Regions from separate parts of the Paenibacillus sp. JZ16 genome, predicted to be linked through region 1. Evidence: riboswitches for the same ligand, from Rfam matches in the RefSeq annotation. Region 1 holds a riboswitch; each other region holds the start of a gene.
The links. A riboswitch is a leader RNA that binds a small molecule or an ion and turns the genes downstream of it on or off. The one in region 1 is predicted to bind cyclic di-AMP.
Positions count from the first base shown of each region.

Region 1 (3,280 bases):
AGCTATGCTCGCTTATGGTTAACAAGAATGTAGCGACAATCACAACGCTCACTGAGATCACCATGACGGCTATGGATCGGAGGATAATCGATTGGGGGATGCGTCGATTTAACAACTGCACGTCCTGCTTCCCCTTAATAATACTAATCAATGTGAATAACAGTACGGCAAATGTATTGGTTTTGATCCCGCCTCCTGTGGATCCGGAGGAAGCACCGATAAACATAAGGAAAATCATGAAAAACTGAGAAGTCGTCATCATCGCGGCTATGTCGATGGTATTAAACCCGGCCGTACGAGTCACCACGCCTTGAAAATAAGCCGCCCATACTCGCTCTCCCCAGCTCAAAGAGCCGAACGTACGGGAGTTGAACAACTCAATAATGAAAATTACGATAAACCCGGCTAAACATAGACATGCTGAAGTCGACAAAACGATTCTTGAATGAAGGGACAGCTTATTCCACCTTCTATGCTTCCATAAGTCCAGAACAACAGTAAATCCAAGCCCACCAATGATAAAAAGCAGGGTGATGACGATGTTGACCAGCGGGTCTCCCACATACCGGCTCAAACTGTCTGACCAAAGACTGAAGCCAGCGTTATTAAATGATGAGATGGAGTGGAACACCCCATAATAAATAGCTTGCCCCAAGCCCAGTTCCTCCTCCCAACGAACAATTAACAAGGCTGCTCCGACGAACTCGATAATGAGCGCAATCAGAAAAATACCTAGCGATAGCCTCACTACGCCTTGCGTTGATAATGCGTTAGTGGATTCTTGGAGGAGCAGTCGATTTTTCAGTCCAATTTTCTTTCCAAGCACAACGGCGATCAAAACTCCGAAGGTCATGAAACCAAGACCGCCGACTTGAATCAGGCACATGATCATGATTTGACCAAAAAGGGAAAAGTCGGTTCCTGTATCCACTACGGCCAATCCGGTTACGCACACTGCAGATGTTGAGGTGAACAAAGCGTTTAACCAACCTACACCTTCACCTGATGACGATGATATGGGCAAGGCTAACAAGATCGCGCCGATTACAATCGGTGCGGCGAAACCAAGAAGGATCAGTCGTGAAGATGATAGGTTAAACTGTTTTAATGATTTTAGCGGCTCCGATTTGCCTTTAGCCATCCTATTTTCCCCTTTCAGATACGACAGACCATGAAACCCCGTAGACTTCTTTGCGTAGTATATACCATAGTAAAGCATAATTTTTGCTGCAATCCAATGATATGATGTTGTTGACTGATCGCTAACTGTTTACTTTCAGCATGTTTTAGCATAATATTTATTACGATAAATTTCATACGCATGAATGCTTAATCCTCTATGAGGAACGGGGGAACCAACAAAGCGACTAAGCTTTAGGGGTGAATTCTTTCTGGATAAGAAGGAACGGGAACTCTCAATCCCGAATCCGACAGCTAACCTCGTCAGCGTCTTGGGAAAGAACACTCTTACTACTTTGACTTGTCCATGATCCGTACAGCCAAGGCCTAGAAGCAGATTTTTCTCTGCCTCCAGGCCTTTTTTGTTAAAGCTGTTGTGTTTAGAAAAGAAAGGAATGATTATTCTGCTTAACAATGAAAAGATACTGGTATGCGTGTATTACGGTCCAAACGGAGAACGTCTCATCCGTCGAGGCGGCGAATTAGCCAGACTTCTTCAGTGTCCCCTGTTTGTGTTGAGCGTTATACCCTTGCGTGAAGATGAGCTGGATCAGGCACAAGAAAGGTATATGGCTGAGTGGCAAATGAAATGCGACGAGTATGGGGCAACCTTCATTGTCAAAACGAATGAAGATCGCAAAGCTTCGGAAATCATAGCGGAAACCGCCAAGAATCATCAAATTACCCAGCTAATCATCGGACAATCCGGTCAAACGCGGTGGCAAGAAATTACGCGTGGTTCGTTTGTCAACGAACTCCTTAACCAGATCGGCGAAACGGATTTGCACATTGTAGCGGTTCAAAGGATGGATGATCAAATGGCTGACACCCATGAACGGGGAATTCGAGTCACTGTGTTCAGGGAGGGTTCTCATTATCTGCTTGGCGGTAAGGAATCCGGGGGCGATCCAATAGCCGAAGGTCTATTTTTCAAAGAGTTAAATACCGATTTTGACACCGGCTTGCTGAAAATAAAAACAGACCACGAGATCCAATATTTGAAAATAAGTCACGGAAAAGTGGTAGAGTCGTCTTTTTTCCAAAACAGAAAATTCTTTGATAAACCCGGCGATCAATAAAGAATGGGGGTGGAACTTGTGAGAAGAACATTTATGAATTCAAAAGATCGAAATACACAACATTCCGCTCCTGACACAATGGAGTTGTTTATCAACAAGCTTAAAAAAAATATGAGTCCCCCTCAACTCGTCATGCTTGTCTTTTTCACTTTAATAATAATCGGGACCACATTGCTCGCGCTGCCCTACTCTTCCTCCACCGGGAGGTCAATTGGTCTGCTGGATGCTTTATTTACAGCCACCTCAGCAATATGCGTAAACGGGCTCGTTGTCTTGGATACCGGTAGTGTTTTTTCAACTTTTGGACAAGTCATTATCATGATCTTGATTCAAATTGGCGGGCTCGGCTTTATGACCTTTGGCGTTATGGTTGCCATTGTTCTGGGGAAAAGGATTGGCTTGAAGCAACGAATGATTATTCAGCAAACCACGCATTCGACCTCGGCACAAGGTTTGGTTAAATTATCCATGTATATGGTACTCATTGCATTCGCGTTTGAAGCCTTGGCTACGATTGTCCTTACGCTCCGTTGGCAACAGGACGTCGGGTGGGGACAGGCAGCCTACTACGCACTTTTCCATTCCGTTTCGGCATTCAACAATGCCGGATTTGCCCTGTGGTCTGACAGCCTTTCTCCCTTTGTCGGCGATCCGATCGTCAATATTACGATTGTCCTGCTATTTATCATTGGAGGCCTCGGCTATATCGTCATTGTGGATGTATTCCAAAAACGTTCATGGAAGAAGCTTTCGCTTCACTCCAAGGTTGTCCTAGTCGGAACAGGAACGCTGTCCCTGCTCGGTTTTCTATTTATATACTTTTTAGAGAGCTGGAATCCGTCAACCTTTGGCCAATTGAGCGAAAGCGAACAAGTGCTGGCTGCTTTTTTCCAAGGCATAACGCCTCGAAGCTCGGGGTTTAACACGATAGATATCGGTAGCATGCTGGCGGCTTCTCAGTTTTTCATTATTATTCTGATGTTCATCGGTGCTGCTTCCGGAGGAACAGGCGGCGGTATTAA
Region 1 is NZ_CP017659.1:1,159,770-1,163,049, forward strand. It holds gene BJP58_RS05100 (TrkH family potassium uptake protein) at 1-1,141, opposite strand, end outside; cyclic di-AMP (ydaO/yuaA leader) riboswitch at 1,317-1,464, shown strand; gene BJP58_RS05105 (universal stress protein) at 1,542-2,258, shown strand; gene BJP58_RS05110 (TrkH family potassium uptake protein) at 2,337-3,280, shown strand, end outside.

Region 2 (3,280 bases), 3.7 Mb from region 1:
TTCCGTACGGAGGAGGACGTCAAGAATTTGATGCATGCCGGCGTAAATCTGCGGTTGGTCAAGGGGGCGTACAAAGAGCCGGGAACCATCGCCTTTCAGCAGAAGCGGGAGGTCATTGACAACTATAAGAAGTTGATCAAAATGCATTTTGATCAGGGAGCCTACGTCGCGATTGCTTCGCACGACGACAACATCATCGACTGGGTGAAGGTGTTTGCCGAGCAGAGCCGCATAGACAAACAGGACTATGAATTTCAGATGCTGTACGGACTGAGGATGAACGATCAGGCTGCCCTGGCACAGGACGGCTACCGTATCAGGTGTTATATGCCCTACGGAACGATGTGGTACCCGTATTTCACCCGGCGGCTGGCAGAGAAGCCGGCCAACCTGATGATGGTGCTCAAGAATATGTTCAAGTGAGCGGGGGGAAAACAACCAATTGCAATGGAGAGAGAACGGTAGCTCTTTCTAGCAGCTGTCCTAGAAGGAATAATATGCCTCCGAGCAGTCCATCAGGAAGGAACGCTCCAGCGGCAGGCTGCCTAACCGCATACGGGTGATGTGCTGTTGCAGATTGGCCTCCAGATCGGCGAGGGCCGATACGGCGAGCTGCATTCGTGCGGATCCCCACTGCTGCTGCTTCTGGGCATAGCGAATGGCCTCGGTCACGGGCATACCTCTCAGCCTCGTAAAGACGGATGCCCAGCGGATCAGATCCGCGAATTCTCTTGTGCTTGGCAGGGCATATTCGGCATACCCGGCCGCCTTTGCAGCTGATTTTGAACAACCCGCAGTTCCAATCTCGGTCGCTCCAGGGGATAAAGCGTTCAGCCGAGCCCCGGTCGAAACGAAATATCTCCATGCAGCGGATGAGCTCTGCATTTAATGCAGGCGATGCGGTTTTGATGACGGGGGCCAGTGCGGCCTCGATGAGTTTCGTCATGATCTGCGCTCCTTTTTAGGAATGTTATATGCACGGCAAAAAGGCCTGGTGAGCAGAGTAACCCCCGCTCTCCAGGCCTATTTATCGTTAGTGGCCCTGCTACAGTGGCCGCTTCGCTTAAGGCTCGGGAGCTCAGCGTAAACGAGTGTTTCGAATGATGGATGAATCATACGCCGGAGGAATCTAAAAGTAAATGGCCATATTGGACGGATACATTCCGAAAATCGATGAAAACCGTAAAAGAAAACGCGTACATTCGGTTGTGTCATCTATTATCATGGCAAAATCTCGGTATCTCGATAGATTGCGATAAATACAAGAAAACAAGAGAAATACATAGTATAGATCAGGATTCGAGAGATAACGGAGCGAAACCGGATAGATCCTGTTCGACATAACGCCCCACGTGTTTCTGCTCACATTTACTTCCTGTAAGGCCGGACGTATGATACGAACTATGAATTGACGGACATCGGCAGCAGGCATACGGGCAGCCGTTCCATGAAGACCTAAAGGCTGTGTGAGAGCTGCCGGGCTCTTTATGGATCGAATCTCGGGCGAGGGCACCATGGGCCTTCGCTGGAAATGCAGGATGATGCGACTCTCACCGCTCGAACCTGATGCTGTGCGGTTTTGCCGGGCCTGAATGTTAGTCAATCGCTAATAGAATAACATGCTACTCGTTTTTAATTTTCGCTGAGTCCTTGAATGGAAAAGGAACGGGGGAACCAGTCGGGAGATGAACTTGATCTCTCAGGGGTGAATCCCATGGACAAGATAACGGTCTATGGGTAGGGCGACTCTCACGCCCGAATCCGTCAGCTAACCTCGTAAGCGTATCGAGAGAGGCAACGATTGTCGTGGACTTGGGCCACGGTGTATTTCACCGTGTTCTGATGAAGAAGCCTGCGGGAAGAGTTCTTCTCTTTCCCCAGGCTTCTTTGTTGTTGTCTTCTCTTTCTGAACTTTTTAGGAGGAGAAATAAAGATGGAGAAACCGCAGGAGTTTATCCTGGTATCCGCGCCGAACAAGGCCGGGGAAGAATTTATCCGCCAGTTGATCTATATGGACATTTCGTTTGCGGCCATAGCCAACAACCGGGTTGAGCAGGAGAGGCTGCGGGAACTAGGCTGCACCAACATGATTGTTATCGATACAAGGGATGAACAAACCTGGATCATTCCCGAGTTTCCCGTCAGCAAGGTGTATTTGTTCGAGAGCAGCTTGAACCTGTGCTGCCGCTATTTACGGATCTGCCGGACATGGACGACGGAGTCGATTTATGTGATTACCCATTCCAGCAATCCGCGATTGATATATAAGGGACTGGGGGCCGATGTGGTGCTTCATACGAACCATCATCAGGTATCCTTCCTGATTTCATCCATTGTCAGCTAAGCGTCTTGGCTGATGTGACCATGAGGTTTTAGGAGGTTATATTCATGCAGGATTTATATATGGTGCTTATCTTGGGAGGAACCTACGGACTGCTCATGCTGTTTATGTCCTGGTGCGGACGCGTGGTTTCGGAACCGGAGGTGGATTAGTTGTGATGATCATTTTAATATGCACGCTCTTTATTTTTCTATATTTGATTTACGCGCTGATTCATCCTGAAAAATTCTAGGGAAACAGCTGAAGGAGGAAGACATTCGTCATGGGCATTTTACAAATTGCCATCGTTATACTCGTTCTGGTGCTGCTGGTAAAGCCGCTCGGAACTTATCTATATCAGGTGTTTCGCAATGAGGGGAATGGAACGGATAAATGGTTCTCCTGGTTGGAGAAACCGATCTTCGCACTGATTGGGTTGAAAGAACGCAAGGGAATGACATGGAAAGGGTATGCCGTCAGCTTTGTGATAACGAATATCGTGCTCGTGTCGGCGGGGTATTTGATTCTGCGGATACAGAGAGTATTGCCCTTCAACCCGAACGGTATCGACAATATGGAATCGACCTTGTCGTTCAATACGATCATCAGCTTTATGACGAATACGAATCTCCAGCATTACAGCGGGGAGTCGGGATTATCCTATATGGCCCAGATGGCCGTCATTACGATGATGATGTTCGCGTCCGCGGCGACCGGGCTATGCGTGGCGATTGCGTTTATCCGGGCGGTGACCAGCAAGGGTACAACCGTCGGCAACTTTTTTGAAGATTTCGTCAAAGCCCACACCCGGGTGTTTATCCCGGCCGCATTTATCATTGCGATGGTACTGGTTGCGCTGCAGGTGCCGCAGACTTTGCAGCCTACGCTCAGCGTCACGACGCTTCAAGGAAGCGAGCAGCAAATAGCGGTGGGACCGGTGGCTGCGCTGGAATCGATCAA
Region 2 is NZ_CP017659.1:4,928,015-4,931,294, forward strand. It holds gene BJP58_RS22215 (proline dehydrogenase family protein) at 1-423, shown strand, start outside; gene BJP58_RS22220 (hypothetical protein) at 484-885, opposite strand; cyclic di-AMP (ydaO/yuaA leader) riboswitch at 1,631-1,799, shown strand; gene BJP58_RS22225 (hypothetical protein) at 1,934-2,344, shown strand; gene BJP58_RS34275 (potassium-transporting ATPase subunit F) at 2,499-2,573, shown strand; gene kdpA (potassium-transporting ATPase subunit KdpA) at 2,604-3,280, shown strand, end outside.
Region 2: another riboswitch for cyclic di-AMP. It lies ahead of BJP58_RS22225 (hypothetical protein); the one in region 1 lies ahead of BJP58_RS05105 (universal stress protein).

Region 3 (3,280 bases), 3.3 Mb from region 1:
AATATTCCTCATTTGTCGGGGGCTCATACACCATACAGTGGAAAAGGGCATTGCCCGTTGGCGTAAGCCGCTCATACGTATCGGTGATGTGAAAGCCTGCCCTTTGATAAGCGCGGATTGCTCGCTCATTCCAGGTCATTACCTCAAGGTCAATTTCGTCGGCAGGCCGCCTCCGTCTGGCTTCCCGGACAATCGTCTGCATAAATCGTTTACCCATTCCACGCCCGCACCAATCAGGCCGCATGCCAAGTCCGATTCGTGTCACATCATGCATCGGAAACAGCTGGGCAAATCCCCAGAGGGCCTCCCGCTCATCCAGAACCGAGATGTACTGTCTTCGGCGAATGTCCGGATCGCCAAACTCCACCTCAAGCCCTTTCATCTGCTCCCAGGGAAGAAAGCCATAGATATTATAGGGGGGAGGGTAGGCCCAGGCGCATATCTCTTCGGCGTGCTCTTCACGCATGACTACGGTGTGAAATGTAATCGGTGTGGCATCCATTTGCGAAGTCCTCCTATCGTCTGCATAAATAATAACCATATTACGAGCATCCAGGTTGCATCAAAAAAGCCCGCCAAAGAGAGGTAAGGGCTCCTTTAACGGGCAAGCATTATGTATAGGGAAGATTAGCCTCTATATCTTAGGATGATTCACCGACCGACTCTTCATACTTATCATCGCTCATGATACGCTTTGCACCCACGTACCGCTGATCGTAGTAATCCTCTGCCAGGCGGTTGATAACCACGCCGCGGTTAGAGGAAGCATGGGCGAATTTGCCATCGCCGACATAAATGCCGACGTGGGAGATGCCCTGCCCCGATGTGTTGAAGAACACCAAATCGCCAGCGCGCAGCTCCTTACGGGACACGCTTGTCCCCATGTCGAATTGAGAGCCGGATTGATGCGGGAGCTTCAGACCGAGTTTAGCATAAACATACATGGTGAAGCCGGAACAGTCAAAACCGCTCGTGGTTGTACCACCGTAGCTGTATCTTGTACCCAGAACCTTATCGATTTCCTGATCCAGCGCATGATCAGCAAAGACGCTGCCAACGCCCAAAGTGAACAACAGCGTGATATTTAGGGCTGCTGTCGATAATGTTTTCTTCAGCATGGAAAGCTCCTTTTCGATGCCGCGAGGCATAGCCATCTATATATTAAAGCACTTACATTAATGACAAAGTTGTTACTGCGTCCATTCTATCAGACAGCAAGCGAGATTGGCAATTATTTCTTGGTGAATTTCGCTATTTTTCAATAGCATTAGCTGTCGAAGCACCAAGGAAAATCAATATTTTTCCAAAATGGGTGTTTAATGAAGGGAGAGAAGGGTATATAAAGGATAGATGATGTGAAGACATGGCGGAGTGAAGTGAACTTGTATAATAAATTTTATTTTTTTTCGAAAAGCGGGAACTTTTTTGCTGTCCTGAACGTTATAAAGGTATACACACAATCAACAAAAGAAAAAAGCCGCTGGATGAGATCGGCACAATCTCATAAACCCAGGGCTTTCTTGTAAGAGTAAATCAATTAAGTTCCAACATTAATTGTAGTTCACAGCTACGGATTTGTACGTATTCTGACTCATAATTCTCTTAGCGCCTACATATCGGTTAGCGTAATAGCTCTGGCTCAGCGGACTGATAATGACACCGCGCGAAGATGAAGAATGAGCGAATTTGCCGCTCCCGACATAAATACCCACATGAGATACACCTCTACCGGATGTGTTGAAGAACACGAGATCGCCAGCTTTCAGGTTGCTCTTGGATACGGCCGTACCTACTTTGTATTGAGCTGCAGACGTACGGGGCAGGCTAAGACCAAGCTTTTTGTAAACATAGCTGGTGAATCCGGAGCAGTCAAATCCATTCGTTGTAGTTCCACCTGTTTTGTAAGAAACACCAATGGCTGGTTTGATTGCAGTATTTAATTTGGAATCGGCGAAAGCGCTTCCGGTCCCTAATGTGAGTGCGAGTGCGAGGCCTAGAGAAACAGCCGTTAACTTCTTTTTCAAAACAAAAGCCCCTTCCATTGCCTGCGAGGTTAGCTTAAGGGTTCGGTTGAAGGTCCCCTATGATCCCTCTCTTGCGAGATCAATTCACCCAAAACGGATCCCCCGCTTCCCATATCGTTATGGGAATTCGGCTCCTTAAAATGTTGATGAACCCATTCATTGACGTTTGACGTTCCAACATAGTTAGCGAATTACAACGTTCCTACATAAAAGTTACAGTAAAGATGACAAAGTTGTTACTAACATATTCGTTATTTTAGCAGAGTATTAACAATTTGGCAAACGAGGAAACATTATTTTTAAACAAAAAAACCTGTCCCCATCTTGAGGGAACAGGTTTTTTTGTAATTTGGCGTTCAGAAATTTGTAATATAGAGGATAAATGAACTCTTATTCTCTGTAAAATCTAGCGCGGGATAGAAACGTGTCGCTTCTGATTACAGCTTATTCACGAGCGTGTTTCATTATTTTAGGGTGACGAATTGTAACCATTAAGGATGCTGTGAGGAGGAATCTCTCCACAAATGATATTGAGCGGACATTTCCCAAATTTGGAAAAGTCCATTCAGGAAATAAGAGGCCTGCTGAATAATTAAGCCGATCAACCCGGCCCAGAAGAGCGAGGCCGAGCTCAGGAGCAGCAGAATGACACAGGCGGATCCGCCGATGGTGATGGATAACAGCATTGCTGTGCCCAAGCGGCGGAAGAGCGCATGGATAGAGCTGATCATGCTGGAATCGCCGGTACGGCCAAATTGCATATAGAGCAATAACAGGCGGATCAGATAGGCGTACAAGAACCAGCCAGCTGCATAGGGCAGTGCATGAAGCAGCAGTACAGGCTCCTGAATTCCATTCAGCAGAATCGGGAGGATTTTGGGCAGAATCCAGTAACCGGGTGCGAAGGTGAGAATAAGCTCAACCAGATAGAATAGCGTTACGGGTTTCCACAGTTTCCGCATGCCAGTGAAGAAGAATAAACCGCGCTCGCCCTTGGCTTCCTGGTGAAGGTTGTAGAAGATGCCGGCCCGAATGAGCGGGGTGAGGATCATCCGGATCAGGAGCAAACCGGCCAAAAGCCATCCGTAAGTGTGTACTGTGCTGCTCAAGGACAGGCTCATCTCGCCCTCGTAGAAGAATAAAAGACGGCTGAGCTCGTTAGGGGCGGAATCCGGATATCGCATCAGAAGGGGGACGACTGCCGATTTTACGAGTCGGTACAGGCAATATCCCCACAGCAAACGGTATAAGAAGAG
Region 3 is NZ_CP017659.1:4,469,207-4,472,486, forward strand. It holds gene BJP58_RS20330 (GNAT family N-acetyltransferase) at 1-502, opposite strand, end outside; gene BJP58_RS20335 (C40 family peptidase) at 642-1,115, opposite strand; gene BJP58_RS20340 (C40 family peptidase) at 1,551-2,024, opposite strand; cyclic di-AMP (ydaO/yuaA leader) riboswitch at 2,028-2,167, opposite strand; gene BJP58_RS20345 (hypothetical protein) at 2,516-3,280, opposite strand, start outside.
Region 3: another riboswitch for cyclic di-AMP. It lies ahead of BJP58_RS20340 (C40 family peptidase); the one in region 1 lies ahead of BJP58_RS05105 (universal stress protein).